DNA from 2 places in the Faecalibacillus sp. TM498 genome. Region 2 is predicted to be linked to the other one. Evidence: riboswitches for the same ligand, from Rfam matches in the RefSeq annotation. Region 2 holds a riboswitch; the other holds the start of a gene.
The links. A riboswitch is a leader RNA that binds a small molecule or an ion and turns the genes downstream of it on or off. The one in region 2 is predicted to bind lysine.

Region 1 (7,834 bases), on a different contig from region 2:
ATGAAATGTGGGAGCGTCTGTGGTGCTATTACCAGTGGTTTAATGATTTTAGGAGCAAAAGGAATTGATTCACCAGCAAAAGTGAACCAATTTATCAAAACAATTTCTAATAATCATCATGGACTTATTAATTGTGCAGATTTACTTAAAGAAAATGCAAAGAATGGTGGACAAAAGAAACCTCATTGTGATGGGATGATTCAAGAAGTAATCGAACTTATTGATCAAATGGAGAAAGAAAATGATTGAAGAAATTGAACAAGGCATGATTTTATATACTCAAGGAAATAAAATCAAACATGATGTTGCCCATTTTTTAAAAGTGCATCAATATGCACGTATTATTGGAAAATTAGAGCATTTAGAAAAAAGAGAACAAGAAATACTCGAAGTAGCTGCTATTGTTCATGATATAGCTTGTCCAATGTGTCGTGAAAAATATGGAAATTCTGCAGGATATTTACAAGAACAAGAAGGACCAGTTTTAGTAAAAGATTTCTTAAAAAATTATTCTTTAGATGAAGCTTTTATTGAACGTGTGGCTTATTTAGTAGGACATCATCATACGTATAAAGATGTAGATGGTTTAGATTATCAAATTTTATTAGAAGCTGACTTTTTAGTAAATGGTGATGAATCGAATTTAACTAAAGAAGCTATCGAAAAAATGAAAAAGAATGTTTTTAAAACAAAAACAGGAATAGAACTATTAAATCATATTTTTGAATTATAAAATATGTTATAATGAAAGTCCTTGGCAGGGGCGTGAAAAAGCAATGTGAAAACATTGTTTTTTCTTTTTAAGAAATAATTTTGTTTTTTATAAAGGCTTTGTTATAATAGTCGCAAAGGTAGGTAGAAAAATGTATAAATTAATAGCATTAGATTTAGATGGAACATTAACAGATAAAAATAAAAATATTTTAGAAGAAACAAAGCAAGAACTTATTAAATTAGCACAAAAAGGTGTTATTATTGTTTTAGCTTCTGGAAGACCAACAGCTGGTATCTTTAAAGAAGCAAAAGAATTAACTTTAGATCAAGTAGGAGGATATTTATTATCTTTCAATGGAGCAAGAGTTTTAGATTATAAAACAAATGAAGTTGTTTATGAACAAACATTATCAAGTAAAGTTGCTCATGAAATGTATGATCGTGCCAAAGTATTTGGTTTATCACCACTTACATATAACGCTACTGAAATCATTACAGAAGATATTGGAGATCATTGGATTCAATTAGAAAGTTTCACAACAAAAATGAATATTAAACATGTTCAAGATTTTAAAAAAGAAGTGAACTTTGATGTCAATAAAGTATTGATTACTGGAGAACCTGCATATGTGGCTCAAATTTTAGATGAATTCAAAGCTCCATATGAAGGAAAGATGTCTATTTATAGAAGTGATCCTTATTTTATTGAATGTATGGCAAATGGAATTGATAAAGCTGCTTCTTTAGATGTTTTATGTAAGAAATTAGGAATTAAACAAGAAGAAACAATTGCTTTTGGTGATGGTTATAATGATTTATCATTAATTGAATATTGCGGATATGGTGTTGCTATGGAAAATGCTGTAGATGAAGTAAAAGAAAGAGCAAACTACATTACTTTATCTAACAACGATAATGGAATTGCTTATTGTTTAAAACAATTAGAAGAAAAAGGACTTATTTAAACTCTTAAGAAATTAAGAGTTTTTTAAAATGATAAAAAAACAAATCGCTTTTCATAGCACAGAAATAGAAGAAGTGTATACCCTTTATCAACAAGCATTTCCAAAAAATGAACAAATGGATTTAACTCGATTATTTGATGAATTACATTTAGGCGCTATTTATGGTTATTATCAAGAAAATCAACTTGTAGGTTTTGCTATTTTATGTATTCAAAGTCAAATAGCGCATATTTTATATCTTGCTGTAAAAAAAGAATATCGTGATCAAGGTATAGGAAGCTATATTCTTAATGATCTAGCAAAACAATATGATTCTAAAAAGATTATTGTAGATATTGAAAAAATTAAAGATACTTCTAATAAAGAACAAAGAATAAAAAGAAAACAATTTTATTTAAAAAATGATTTTAAAGAAACAGATGTCTTTTATGCTTGGCAAGGAGAAGATTATGTTATTTTAAGTAGAAATGGAATTGTTCAAAAAAAAGAATTTTGGAATTTTTGGGATTCCTTAAAGAAGGAGAAAAAATGAAGTTAGTTGCACCTAAACTATCCTATATAGAAAAAACAAGTTTTGAAGAATGTTTAAAAAAAATGAAATTTCAAGATGTTCATATTGATCAAAATATTCAACAAAGAACAATTATTCAAGATTTAACTTTTGATGGTTGTCTTTTTGAAAATATTGATTTTACTAAAGTTTCATTAAAGCATCTTGATTTAATAGATGTTACTTTTGATAAATGTGATCTATCAAATCAAAATTTTGATCATCAATATTTAAATCGTGTACAATTTAAAAACTGTAAATTAACAGGAATTTCTTTTATTGAAACAAATTTAAAAGATGTTTTATTTGATCATTGTCAGGGACGTTATAGTAATTTATCATCAAGTCAATTGTTCAATGTTATGTTTGATCATTGTGATTTACAAGAAGCATCATTTTATGATGCAAACTTTAAAAAAATACAATTTAATGAAACAAATTTAATACAAAGTGAACTTGCTTCATTACATCATAAAGGATTAGATTTATCTACATGTCAAATACAAGGGGCAATGTTTGATCTGGCAAGTTTAAAAGGATTGATTATTAATGATTTTCAAGCTGTAGATTTAATAGGGATCCTTGGTGTTAAAGTAAAATAAAAATGTTGTCATTTGGCAACATTTTTATGCTATATAAGCAAGTAATAATTTTAAAGTATTTTCTACAGCTTGAAGATGTGTTCTTTCCATACCATGACTAGCTGCTACACCTGGGCCAATTAAAGCGCCTTTAATATTTTGACCACCACGTAAAGCAGCTGAAACATCACTGCTGTAATAAGGATAAATATCAATAGCGTATTGTAACTGATGCGTACTTGCAAGTTCAATGAGTTTAGAAGTTAAATCATAATCATAAGGTCCACTACCATCTTTAGCACAAATACTGACATCATATTCACTACAAGCTAAATCTTCACCAATACATCCCATATCTACAGCAATCAATTCATCAATATTAGGATGAATATAACTACTTCCGTGTCCTACTTCTTCATAAGTAGAAATAATAACAATGAGATTATGTCTGGGTTTAATATGATTATTTGCTAAATGCTTAAGTATTCCAAATAAAATAGCGACAGACATTTTATCATCTAAAAAACGTGATTTAATAAAACCAGATGCTGTAATTTCAGTTTTAGGATCATAAGCAATATAATCACCATTTTGAATACCTAAAGCTTGTACATCTTCTTTATTTTTAACTACTTCATCAATTCTTACATGCATATTTTCACAATCTCTCGGTGCACTTTTAGCATCTTTATAAACATGAACAGCAGGATAATTAGAAAGAATTGTTCCTGTATAACATTTACCACTTCTTGTATGAATACGACAATATTCACCATCCAATGTAGGAATAATTGGACCACCAACATTTGTAAAAGCTAATGTGCCATCACTTTTAATACTTCTAACCATTAATCCTAAAGTATCCACATGACCACAAAATCCTACTGTATAATCATCTTGACCTTCAACATAAATTTCTAGATTTCCTTTATTTGTTTGATGCGTATGAAATCCTAAATTCTCAGCTTCTTTTTGACAATGGTGAATGACTTCTTTGGTATATCCAGAAGGACTATCAATTGCCATGATTTCTTTTAAAAAGTTTATGATATAATCATTCATTTTACTACCTCCTAAAGGTATTATATCATAATAAATTGTACTTGATTTCATACAATTTGATTGACAAGTATGTTGGACTTTGTTATTCTTGAAAAGACAAAATAGAAGAATTGGTAGAGGTGCATGAATCAAGAGTAATTGTTGATAATGTTTGGTGACAGTCAACAATGAAAGGGAAACGTGCCGAAGAAAATAACAGCACCAAATGTTATTTATCTGGGAAATTATAAAATATATAATTTCTTGTCACTTTTTAGTGGAGAGCTATCTTGTATGTAAAGTACTTTGATATTCTCAAGGTACTTTTTTTATGGAGGAAAAGAATGAATTATGTAAAGACAATATGGGCTTTATTACCGCCTGTAATCGCAATTATTTTTGCTTTAAAAACAAAAGAAGTTTATATTTCATTACTCATTGGAATTGTTTCAGGAACTTTATTACTAACAAATTTTCATCTTGTTGAAAGTTTAAATTTATTGTTTGATACAGTTGTTAATTGTTTAAGTAAACCTTCTAATATTGGAATTTTAATATTTTTAGTAATGTTAGGAATTATTGTGACTTTAATGACTAAAAGTGGAGGAAGTCAAGCTTATGGAAAATGGGCTAAAAAGAAGATGAAATCTTCTAAACAATCTTTGTTTTCTACTTTTATTTTAGGCGTTGTTATCTTTGTTGATGATTACTTTAACTGTTTAACAGTTGGAAGTGTTATGCGTGAAATCACAGATGAATTTAAAGTTTCAAGAGCAATGCTTGCCTATATTATTGATAGTACAGCAGCACCTGTTTGTATTATTGCACCTATTTCATCATGGGCTGCAGCTGTAAGTGGTTATACCTCAGGGGATGGTTTTCAATTGTTTTTAAATACAATTCCTTTTAATCTTTATGCTCTTTTAACAATTGTCATGGTTTGTTATGTTATTGGCAGTGAGTTTCATCTTGGAAAGATGAAAAAACATGAATTAGCTGCTCAAAATGGCGATGTTTGTTTTGGGGATGATTCTTATCAGACAAATGAAGAAATTTCTTATAATCAAAAGGGGAAAGTTCTAGATTTGATTTTACCTGTTATTGTTTTAATTATGAGTTGTATTATTGGGATGATTTATACTGGAGGATTCTTTGATGGAAAAGATTTAATTACTGCTTTTAGTCAATGTGATGCTTCGAGAGGGCTTGTTTATGGTACATTTGTTACTTTGATCTTTGTCTTTATTTTATATATTCCAAGAAAAATTATTTCTTATAATGAATTTGTAGAATGTATTCCTGAAGGTTTTAAAGCAATGGTTCCGTCTATTTTGATTTTGGTTCTTGCATGGTCTTTAGGAGATTTAGTTTCTAATCAGTTACAAGCAGGGGCATTTGTTTATAATACGTTACAATCTGCTTCTATTTCAACAGCTATTTTACCAGCATGTTTATTTATTGTTGGGGCAGGTCTTTCTTTTTCAACAGGGACATCTTGGGGAACTTTTGGTATTTTGATTCCGATGGCAACTTCTTTATTTCCAAAAGGATCAACAATGTTGGTGATTTCCATTGCTTCCATTCTTGCAGGTGCCGTTTGTGGTGATCATATTTCACCTATTTCAGATACGACAATTATGGCTTCTACAGGGGCGCAATGTAATCATCTTTATCATGTAACCACTCAAATTCCATATGCCTTAGTTGTCGCAAGTGCTTGTTTTATAGGATATCTTGTTGCTGGATTTACACAAAATGTATTATTAACATTATTTGTTGCTTTTGTTTCATTAAGTATCATTATTTTTGTAATTCGTCTTTATCAAAAAAAGAGTTCATAAAAACATTTGAACCTCAAAGTATATTGTGGTATAGTGTTGCGGGTGATAAAAATGAAAAAGAGTAAGATATCTTTAATAATGAAAATCATTGCAGTAGTCGCATCTCTTTATGGAATGTTACAATCATTAGATCATTGGATGTTTTTTACGTATTTTACGAATTTATCCAATATCTTTATAGATATTGTGTTAGTGATTTTCATTATTTATGATCTAAAAAAAGCAAAATATATACCACAAGGGATGTACCTTATTAAATTTATGGCAACGATTTCCATTACATTAACGTTCTTTGTTTATATGTTGTTACTTGCACCAACGAATAGTCAGGGATTTATTGGTGCCTATTTAAATAATGGAGCAGGAAGTTTATGTGTACATTTCATTACACCAGTTCTTGCTATTATTGATTTTCTATTATTTAGTGAACACTATAGACCAGATGAAAAACATGTTTATTATTCAGTAGTACCACCACTTGTTTATGTAGGTTATGTGATTGTTTTAGGAAATGTTTTTCATATAAGATGGTACAAGGATATGTTGGCTCCTTATAATTTTTTAAATTATGGTGCACCAACAGGATGGTTTGGATTTGATTTATCTTTATTAGGTTCAAAAACATTAGGTATTGGAACTTTCTATATGATTGTTGTTTTATTAATTATTTTTATTGGTTTAGGTACTTTATTTTTAAAATTAAAGAGAACAAAGAAAGATTTATATTAATCTTTGTTAGATTAATTAAAAGATTGTAATAATTCGGGATTACCCCTTTTATTACAATTTTTTTGTTATGATACACAGGCAAAAATGATAATATTTTAGTTTTTTGAAAAAAACAAAAGAAAAAATTGAATTGTGATAAGATAGTAAGGATTTATAGAGGGGGAAATTTATGGATATCATGGTTGTCTTTCAAACAATGTTAAAATTGTTTTTATTACTTATTTTAGGATTTGTTTTATTTAAATGCCATATTTTTGATGAATATACAAATAAAAAAATATCAGCTTTAATTGTCAATGTTGCTTCACCAATGTTGATTATTAGTTCTATTGCGGGGGTTGAAGGAAGTAATAAAAGTATTGTCTTTTTAATGATAGGTGCAGGTATTTTAATGTATATCGGTTTTATTATTTTAGGGAAAATCATTAATCGAATCTTTCCATTTCCTAAAAAAGATTGGCCTGTTTATGAATGTATGGTCGTTTTTGCGAATACAGGATTTATGGGATATCCTGTTTTATTAGATGTTTTTGGACAAGAAGCTGTTTTCTATGCATCACTTATTCATATGGCTTTTAACTTTTTTGTGTATACATACGCTATTATGTGTCTAACAAAAGGAGACGATAGTGAATTTAAATTAAATTTTAAACAATTATTAACACCAGGAATTATTTTGATTTTTGTAGGAATATTTATTTACTTATTCGATATTCAACTTCCTAGTGTACTTATGGATACGATTAATAGTGTTGGTTCACTTACAGCTCCACTTTCAATGATGATGATTGGTTCATCATTAGCTGTTTATCCTATTAAAGATAGTTTTACAGATTGGCGTAGTTATGTCTTTGCTTTTGTTCGTTTAATGATTGTTCCTTTTGTAACAATGATCATGTGTCGTTTATTACACATTGATGCTTATTACGCTAATATTACAATTATTACAAATGCGATGCCAGTAGGATCAATGGTTTTAATGCTGGCAACACAATATAATGCAAATGTAAAAATCGTTACAAGAAATATTGTTGTTTCAACTTTATTATCAGTGATTACAATTCCAATTGTTGTCGCAACAATGTTATTATAGGAGAAAAATATGAATTATAAAATTTATGATCAATTGCCTCAAGAAGCAAAAGAAATTAGAATTAAAGTTTTTATGGAAGAACAAGGATTTAAAGATGAATTTGATGATTTAGATGATCTTTGTCAACATCTTGTTGTTTTTGGAAATAATCAACCGATAGGAACATGTCGTTTTTATTATGATGAATCTTTAAAGTCAAATGTGCTTGGAAGAATTGCAGTTATTAAAGAATATCGAGGAAAAAAAGTAGGACAATATATTGTTAAAACTGCCTGTTCTTTAATTCAAGGAAATGTTTGTTTACATGCGCAATTACAAGC
Region 2 (7,834 bases):
ATGTTGTGAATGTTTCTATTGATGAAGATTATTTAGATGAAAATGGTAAGATAGATGCAGATAAAATGGAAATTATTGCTTTTGATATGGTCAATAATACGTATCGTGTTTTAGGAGAAAATGTTGGTAAAGCTTTCAAAGATGGTTTTGATTTATAAAAAATAGTGCATCGTTTGATGCACTATTTGTAGTTGTGATAGTAGCGTTCTGGTAAAGGAGCGTGTTTTTTATAGTTTTGAATATATAAAGGAAGATAAATAAGAGCTTCTTTTAAGGTTTGTTGGTAGATTTTATCAAGAATATCATTATATTTTTCCATTTCTTTATTATGATGGTAGTTAATAATTAAACCTTGGAGTTTATGAAAATTGAATGTGAGATGGAAACATCCATAAATAAGCCCCCTTTTTAAAAAGCTAGGGGCTTTTAATAAATGATCAATTCTTTTTAATCCTTTAAGAGCTTTTTTAATATCTAAATAAGATAGTTCAGGGAAAAAGGATTGAATAGTACATATTTCTTTTTCTTTAAAGCGAATATGTTCATAGATTTCTTTATGTAATGGATCTTGATGATTTCTTTTTAAAAGAAGACGATCGTAATCGGATTCTATTTCAAAATGATCCATATTTGTATTTTTAATCATCCTTTTAATATAAGGGTGCATTTGACTATCTAATAAATAATGACAAATAAAACCAAGAATATAAGCAAGTTGTGCTTCACTTTGAATAATATCTTGTGCCTTTTCAAAGAAAGTATTGGCTTTTTCTTGATGCATCTTTCTTGCTATTTTATTCCATCTTTCATAAAAGAAAATATCTGGACCATGAAGACCAATTAAAAAACAATTTTCATTTCTAAGTAATAAATCTTTAATATTTTGATCATCAAGATGTTTATAAACATCTTTACCAAAACAATAATGTGTATATCCAGCAGGCATTAGAGAAGTTCCTTATATTGTTCTTCTTTAAAACCAACAAGAACTTTGTCTTTCGTTTCAAGTATAGGTCTTTTAACAAGCATTCCATTAGTAGAAAGCAGTTCTAATTGTTCTTCTTCACTTAAAGTCGGTAAAATATCTTTTAAATGTTTTTCTTTATAAAGATTACCTGATGTATTAAAGAATCTTTTAAGTGGTAAACCACTCTTTAAATAAAGTGCTTTTAATTCATCTTTATTTAGTTTTTCTTCAACGATATGTCTTTCATCAAACTCAATTTGATGATCCGTTAAGAATTTTTTAGCTTTTTTACATGTAGAACATTTTGGATAACAAATAAATAACATAAATATCCCTCCTGTTTCCATCATATCAAAATTACTGATAAATGAAAAATAATAAGGCTTATTATTGTATACTATTTAAAGATGTGATAAAATCTATTCAAATAAAGATAGAGGCGCAAGATGTTATGAGATTATTATTATTTGATGCAACAAGGTAATGAAGGAGGAGCACTTGCCGAAAGATTGTATCTATTGCATGAGGTATAATCTTGGGTGTCTAGGGAAGACCTATTCAACTGTCATTATCTAAAGGTAATGGGGAGCTATCATTGATAACGAATTTTTTGTTGCAATGATACTCATTGCAATTTTTTATTTGTCACTTTTTATAAGAGGATGAATAAAATATAGGGAGGAAATTATGAACGATATTATTGAAGCTATAAGTTGTGAAAGAGAAATCATTCAACTTAAGTTATTAAATGTACCAAAACATCCTAAAATGATTGCGAAAATCTTTTCTATATTAAAAGATGAAGAAATTAATGTAGACATGATTTCACAAGTTACTGTTGATGATTTTGTTCAAATTGAAATTACATTAGATCAAGAATTCCAATTAAAACTAAATCAAGCAATCATGAAATTAAAAGATGAATTTAAACAAATTCAAATTTATCAAATTAGAAAATACGCTAAAGTTGCTGTTGGGGGAAAATTGGTGGAAACAACACCAGGTTTAGCAGCTGAAGTATTTGATGTCTTAGGACAAGCTAATATTCATTTTTATCAAATTACGACAAGTAAAAGAACAATTTCTTTAGTTATTGATAAAAAGAATTTAGATCAAGCAATTCAATTATTAAAAGAAAGATTTCATATCGAGGAGGATAAATAAATATGACAATTTTTGAAGGAAGTGCAGTTGCACTTGTATTACCAATGTTTGATAACGGAGACATTGATTTTGAAGGATTTAAAAAACAAGTTCAAAGAATGATTGATGGTGGTGTACAAGCTTTACTTGTAAATGGAACAACAGGTGAAACAGCAACCATTACAATTGAAGATGAATTTAAATTATTAGATCTAACATTAGAACTTGCGAAAGGAACAGGGGTTAAAGTTATTTGTGGAGCTGGTTCAAATGATACACAAACAGCTTTAAAGAAAGCACGTTATGCTAAAGAAAAAGGGGCAGATGCGATTCTTGTTGTAACACCTTACTACAATAAAACAAGTCAAAGAGGTTTAATTCAACATTATACAACAATTGCTGATGCTGTTGATATTCCAATGATTTTATACAATGTACCAGGAAGAACAGGATTAAATATTTCAGTTGATACCGTTGTTGAACTTGCTAAACATAAAAATATTCAAGCAATGAAAGATGCCACTGATAATATTGCTTATGCCATGGAAGTCTTAGTGAAAACAGCTGATTTAGACTTTGATTTATATTCAGGATGTGATGATAATATCCTTCCATTTATGGCAGCTGGAGGAAAAGGAGTTATTTCTGTTACTTCTAACTTATATCCAGAAGCGGTAGAAAAATTAACACAATTAATTTTAAAAGGAAATATTAAAGAAGCACAACCATTAGCTTATGCTTTAGATCCTATTTCACGTTTATTATTTATTGATGTAAACCCAATTATGCCTAAAGCAGCTCTTGCTAAAATGGGTGTTTGTGGAGAATGTTTAAGATTACCATTAATTACAACAACAGATGAAAATAAAAAAGCATTATTTGATGCAATGGATGAATTTGAAAAATTGGGGTATTAGGATGAAAGTATTATTATATGGATATGGTTTGATGGGTAAGAAAGTTGCTCATCAATTAAGAGAAAAAGATGAGTTTGATTTAATTGGTGTGGTTTCTTATGAATTTGATGAAAAAGCACCAGAAGCAATGTATAGTAATTTAACAGAAGTCCAAGATCGTGCGGATGTGATTATTGATTTTTCACATCCAAACAATCTTGATGATATTTTAGCTTACGCTAAAAAGAATAAAACAAAAGTTGTTTTCGCAACAACTGGTTTTTCTAAGGAACAATTAGATAAGATTGAAGAAGCTTCTAAAGAAATTGCTATCTTCCAATCTTATAATACAAGCTTTGGAATTCAAATGGTGACAAAAATTTTAAGACAAGTTGCTAAAGAATTCTATGATAATGGTTATGATATTGAAATCTTAGAAAAACATCATAATCAAAAAATTGATGCCCCATCAGGTACAGCAAAACTTTTATATGAAGTAATGGAAGATGAAATTCAAGGAACAACACCTGTTTATGATCGTAGTTCACTTCATGAAAAAAGAAAAAAAGAAGAAATTGGTATTCAAGCCCTTCGTGGTGGAACAATTTTTGGTGAACATGAAATTATGTTTGCAGGATTAGATGAAATTATTGAAATTAAACATACAGCTTTATCAAAAGATGTTTTTGTTCAAGGTGCTTTGGCTGCAGCTAAAGCTTTACAAGATAAAGAAGCTGGTTTATTTACATTAAAAACACTTTATTAGGGAGAAAAGAAATGGTTTTACAAACTGAATTTGCACAAATTAAGGGAAACGATTTATACATAGATGATGTCAAAGCGACTGATTTAGTAAAACAATATGGAACACCACTCTATGTTATGTCTGAAGGACATATTAGAAAACAATTTAATACACTAAAAACAAAAATGATTGATAAATATGAAAATACATTACCACTATTTGCTTCAAAATCATTTTCGTGTAAAGCAATCTATAAATTAGCTATGGAATATGGAGTAGGAATTGATTGTGTTAGTGCAGGAGAAATCTCTGTTGCTTTAAAAGCAGGATTTGATCCTAAAAAAATCTATTTCCATGGAAATAATAAATTACCTTCAGAAATTCAATACGCATTAGAAAATGGTGTAGAAAACTTTGTTATTGATAACTTCTATGAAATTGAACTTGTTGAAGAAATTGCTTCAAAATTAAATGTCATGGTCAATGGTTTAGTCAGAATCACACCAGGTGTTTATGCGGGTGGACATGATTATATCCGTGTTGGAGCCAAAGATACAAAATTTGGTTTTTCAAGTCATGATAATACATACTTAAAAGCAATTAAAAAAGTTATTGATGCACCACATATCAACTTTGATGGAATTCATTGTCACGTAGGTAGTCAAATTGAAGAAATTCAAGCTTATGTACTTGCAATGAATAAATTTGTAGATATCGCTTATGAAATCTATGATATCTTTGGAATCGTTATTAATAAATTAAATGCTGGTGGTGGTTTTGGTATCCAATATACAGCAAGTGATCACCCACTAGAATTTGATGATGTTGTTTCAACAATCATGGATATCATCTATAAAGGTTTCGATAAAAGAGATATGAAAAGACCAATGGTCTTAGTAGAACCAGGACGTTATTGTGTAGGTAATGCTGGAATTACTTTATATACAGTAGGTTCTTATAAATATATTAGAGATATTAGAGATTATATTAGTGTCGATGGTGGAATGACAGATAACATTCGTTCATCATTATATAATGCTAAATACGATGCTGTTATTGCTAATAAAGCAGGAGAAGAAGCAGATCATTTAGTAACAGTTGCTGGTAAAAACTGTGAATCAGGAGATATTTTGATTAAAGATATTATGTTACAAGATCCTCAACCAGGTGATATTCTTGCAATGTTCTCTACAGGAGCCTATCATTATTCAATGTCTTCTAACTACAACCAATTACCCAAACCTGCTGTTGTCTTTACATACCAAGGTCATTCTAAAGAAGTTATTCGTAGACAAACTTTTGATGATTTAGTAGCTTATGATGTAGATTAAAAATATATAAATAGCCCCAAGGTTCATAACCAAGGGGTTTTTTGTTTTTATGACTATAAAGTGTACGGTGATAGAATCAAAGGCATATTATAAAATAATTTTTATAATATGCCGAGATGACCGCGAAAGACCACCGAAAGGCTTTAGAAAGGTGGTATTTAACAAGAATTTATACAAAAAAAGATCTTCTAAAAAGACCTTTATTTTGCTGTTGATTCTCTACGAACAACTTCGATAGGTAATATATATCTTTTTTGTAATTCTTCCGTATTTTCATTATTCATCAAATTAAGCAATAAATCACAAGCAGTTTTCGCAAGTGCTGGTGTATTTTGTTTGATCGTTGAAAGTGATGGATGAGATGTAGAAGCGATAAAGATATCATCAAAACCAATCAATTTAACTTCTTCAGGAACTTTAATATTATTTTCTTGTAACGCTACAAGTGCACCATAAGCTCTCCAGTCATTTGTCGCAAAAATCCCATCAAAAGGAATTCCACTTTTAATCAGTTTGTCGATTGCTTGTCTTGCTCCTTCGTAGTTTGCTTGATTAGCGTCTACAAGTATTTGTAATTCTTCTTTTGGTTCAAGATGATGATCTTTTAAGGCATCTAGATATCCTTTAAGACGTTGTCTGTTTACAGACAATGATTTATTTCTTGATAAAATCACAATATTCTTACATCCTTGATTAATTAATTCTTCAGTTGCTTGATAACCACCAGAATAGTGATTAGATTCTACATAATAAGCTTCACTATGATCTTTAGGCTTACGGTCAATACATACAATAGGAATATCTCTGCTTAAAAAATGAGTAGGTATTTCTTCAATTCCAGAAATACATATAATTCCATCTACCATTTTTGCATCAAGAGATTTAAAATAAGCAATCTCTTTTTGTTCATCTTGAGATGTATTACAAATAAAAACAGAATAATTATTATCAAAAAAATGTTTCTCAATTGCTAAAGCTAATTGAGAAAACCATGCATTATCTATATTAGGAACAATTAAACCAATTGTTTTAGACTTTGATGTTCTTAGACTTTTTGCTGCAATATTTGTTGTATATCCATATTCTTTAATAAGTGCTTCTACTTTTTCTTTTGTTTCTTTTGAAAAACGGCCATTATTATTAATTACCCTTGAAACAGTGGCTACGGAAACATTTGCCATTTTCGCAATTTCTTTAATTGAAATACTTTTTTGGGCCATAAAAGAACCTCCCTTACATTAAAATTATAAAGGAAAATGCTCTATTATTCAATGAAATTAAGGATTTAAGATAACGGCACAACATATGCCATATATTTGTGTGGAAACGTTTACTCAAACTTCTTATAATGAAATTACAAAAAGATAGGAAAACGTTTACCTGTAAAAGGAGAGGTTATATGGAAAAGTTATTATGTCCAAGTATGATGTGTGCAGATTTTGCATCACTTAAAACAGAAATAGAAAATCTAGAAAAAGGTGGAATCGATATCTTTCACTTAGATGTGATGGATGGAAGCTTTGTACCAAACTTTGGGATGGGATTACAAGATATTGAATATATCTGTAAGACAGCTACAAAACCATGTGATGTGCATCTCATGATTGAAGAACCAGCAAAATATGTAGAAAAGTTTGCCCAATTAGGAGCAAAGATCATTTATATTCATCCAGAAACAGATCCACATGCTTGTAGAACATTACAAATGATCAAGGATGCAGGAGCCAAAGCAGGGATTGCAGTGAATCCAGGGACAACCTTTGAAACAGTAAAGGATTTACTTCATTTATGTGACTATGTGATGTTGATGAGTGTCAATCCAGGGTTTGCAGGACAAAAATATTTAGATTTTGTCACACCAAAATTTAAAAAGTTTGTAGAAGAAGCAAAGAACTATGGAGGATATGATGTCATGATTGATGGAGCATGTTCGCCAGAGAAAATAGAAATGTTGTCTAAGATAGGAGTTAAGGGATTTATTTTAGGAACAAGTGCATTATTTGGAAAAGGAAGAAGTTATCAAGAAATTATTGAAGAATTAAGAAAATTATAGGGAAATGATTTATGAACATTTTATTAGTATGTGCAGCGGGTATGTCAACAAGTTTACTTGTTAATAGAATGAACGAAGCAGCAGCTGCAAAAGGTATTGAATTACATATTGAAGCTCATCCAGTAGGAAGTATTGATCAATATGGTGATAGTGCAGATGTTATTTTACTTGGACCTCAAGTAAGATATGAACTAAAAAATGTAAAAGGTAAATACTCAGGTAAACCTGTAGAAATCATTAATATGCAAGATTATGGAATGATGAATGGAGCTAAAGTTTTAGACTTTGCTTTAGAATTAGGTGGAAAATAAGATGGTAACACGTTTAATAAGTGCGACGGGTGATGAAATTAAAGAAATGTCACCAATGGATTTAAAAGAATCAATTTTTAAATCTGAAGGTCGTGTGGTGATGGGACAACATTTACTATTTGCAGGTCCTGGATTAGTAAGAGGTGTTACAAATAGTGAATTAATGTTTGCTTTTGGGGCAGATATGGTTATGCTCAACACTTTTGATCTAGATGATTTAGATAATAATCCAGGGTTATGTGGTTTATCTTTTCAAGAATTAAAAGAAAAATGTAGAAGACCAATTGGTATTTATTTAGGATGTCCTAAAGCAGGAAGTGAAGATGGTGGTAAGAAAGCACTATACCGTCGAGAAGGAATGCTTGCAAGTGATGAACATGTCAAAAAA

Region 1: it holds a riboswitch for lysine, as region 2 does, so the genes downstream of both, LJD32_RS09645 (Na+/H+ antiporter NhaC family protein) here and LJD32_RS01320 (ACT domain-containing protein) in region 2, are expected to answer to the same signal.

Annotation. Positions count from the first base shown of each region.
Region 1 covers NZ_JAJDKB010000029.1:17,998-25,831, reverse strand. Annotated here, with positions in the region: gene LJD32_RS09675 (C-GCAxxG-C-C family protein) at 1-249, shown strand, start outside; gene LJD32_RS09670 (HD domain-containing protein) at 242-733, shown strand; gene LJD32_RS09665 (Cof-type HAD-IIB family hydrolase) at 864-1,679, shown strand; gene LJD32_RS09660 (GNAT family N-acetyltransferase) at 1,708-2,211, shown strand; gene LJD32_RS09655 (pentapeptide repeat-containing protein) at 2,208-2,831, shown strand; gene LJD32_RS09650 (M42 family metallopeptidase) at 2,856-3,872, opposite strand; lysine riboswitch at 3,979-4,147, shown strand; gene LJD32_RS09645 (Na+/H+ antiporter NhaC family protein) at 4,196-5,692, shown strand; gene LJD32_RS09640 (Pr6Pr family membrane protein) at 5,744-6,421, shown strand; gene LJD32_RS09635 (AEC family transporter) at 6,591-7,514, shown strand; gene LJD32_RS09630 (GNAT family N-acetyltransferase) at 7,524-7,834, shown strand, end outside.
Region 2 covers NZ_JAJDKB010000002.1:47,795-55,628, reverse strand. Annotated here, with positions in the region: gene LJD32_RS01335 (flavin reductase family protein) at 1-158, shown strand, start outside; gene LJD32_RS01330 (zinc dependent phospholipase C family protein) at 182-946, opposite strand; gene LJD32_RS01325 (Spx/MgsR family RNA polymerase-binding regulatory protein) at 946-1,293, opposite strand; lysine riboswitch at 1,394-1,567, shown strand; gene LJD32_RS01320 (ACT domain-containing protein) at 1,655-2,131, shown strand; gene dapA (4-hydroxy-tetrahydrodipicolinate synthase) at 2,134-3,027, shown strand; gene dapB (4-hydroxy-tetrahydrodipicolinate reductase) at 3,029-3,772, shown strand; gene lysA (diaminopimelate decarboxylase) at 3,784-5,082, shown strand; gene LJD32_RS01300 (LacI family DNA-binding transcriptional regulator) at 5,283-6,302, opposite strand; gene rpe (ribulose-phosphate 3-epimerase) at 6,482-7,135, shown strand; gene LJD32_RS01290 (PTS sugar transporter subunit IIB) at 7,147-7,446, shown strand; gene LJD32_RS01285 (hypothetical protein) at 7,448-7,834, shown strand, end outside.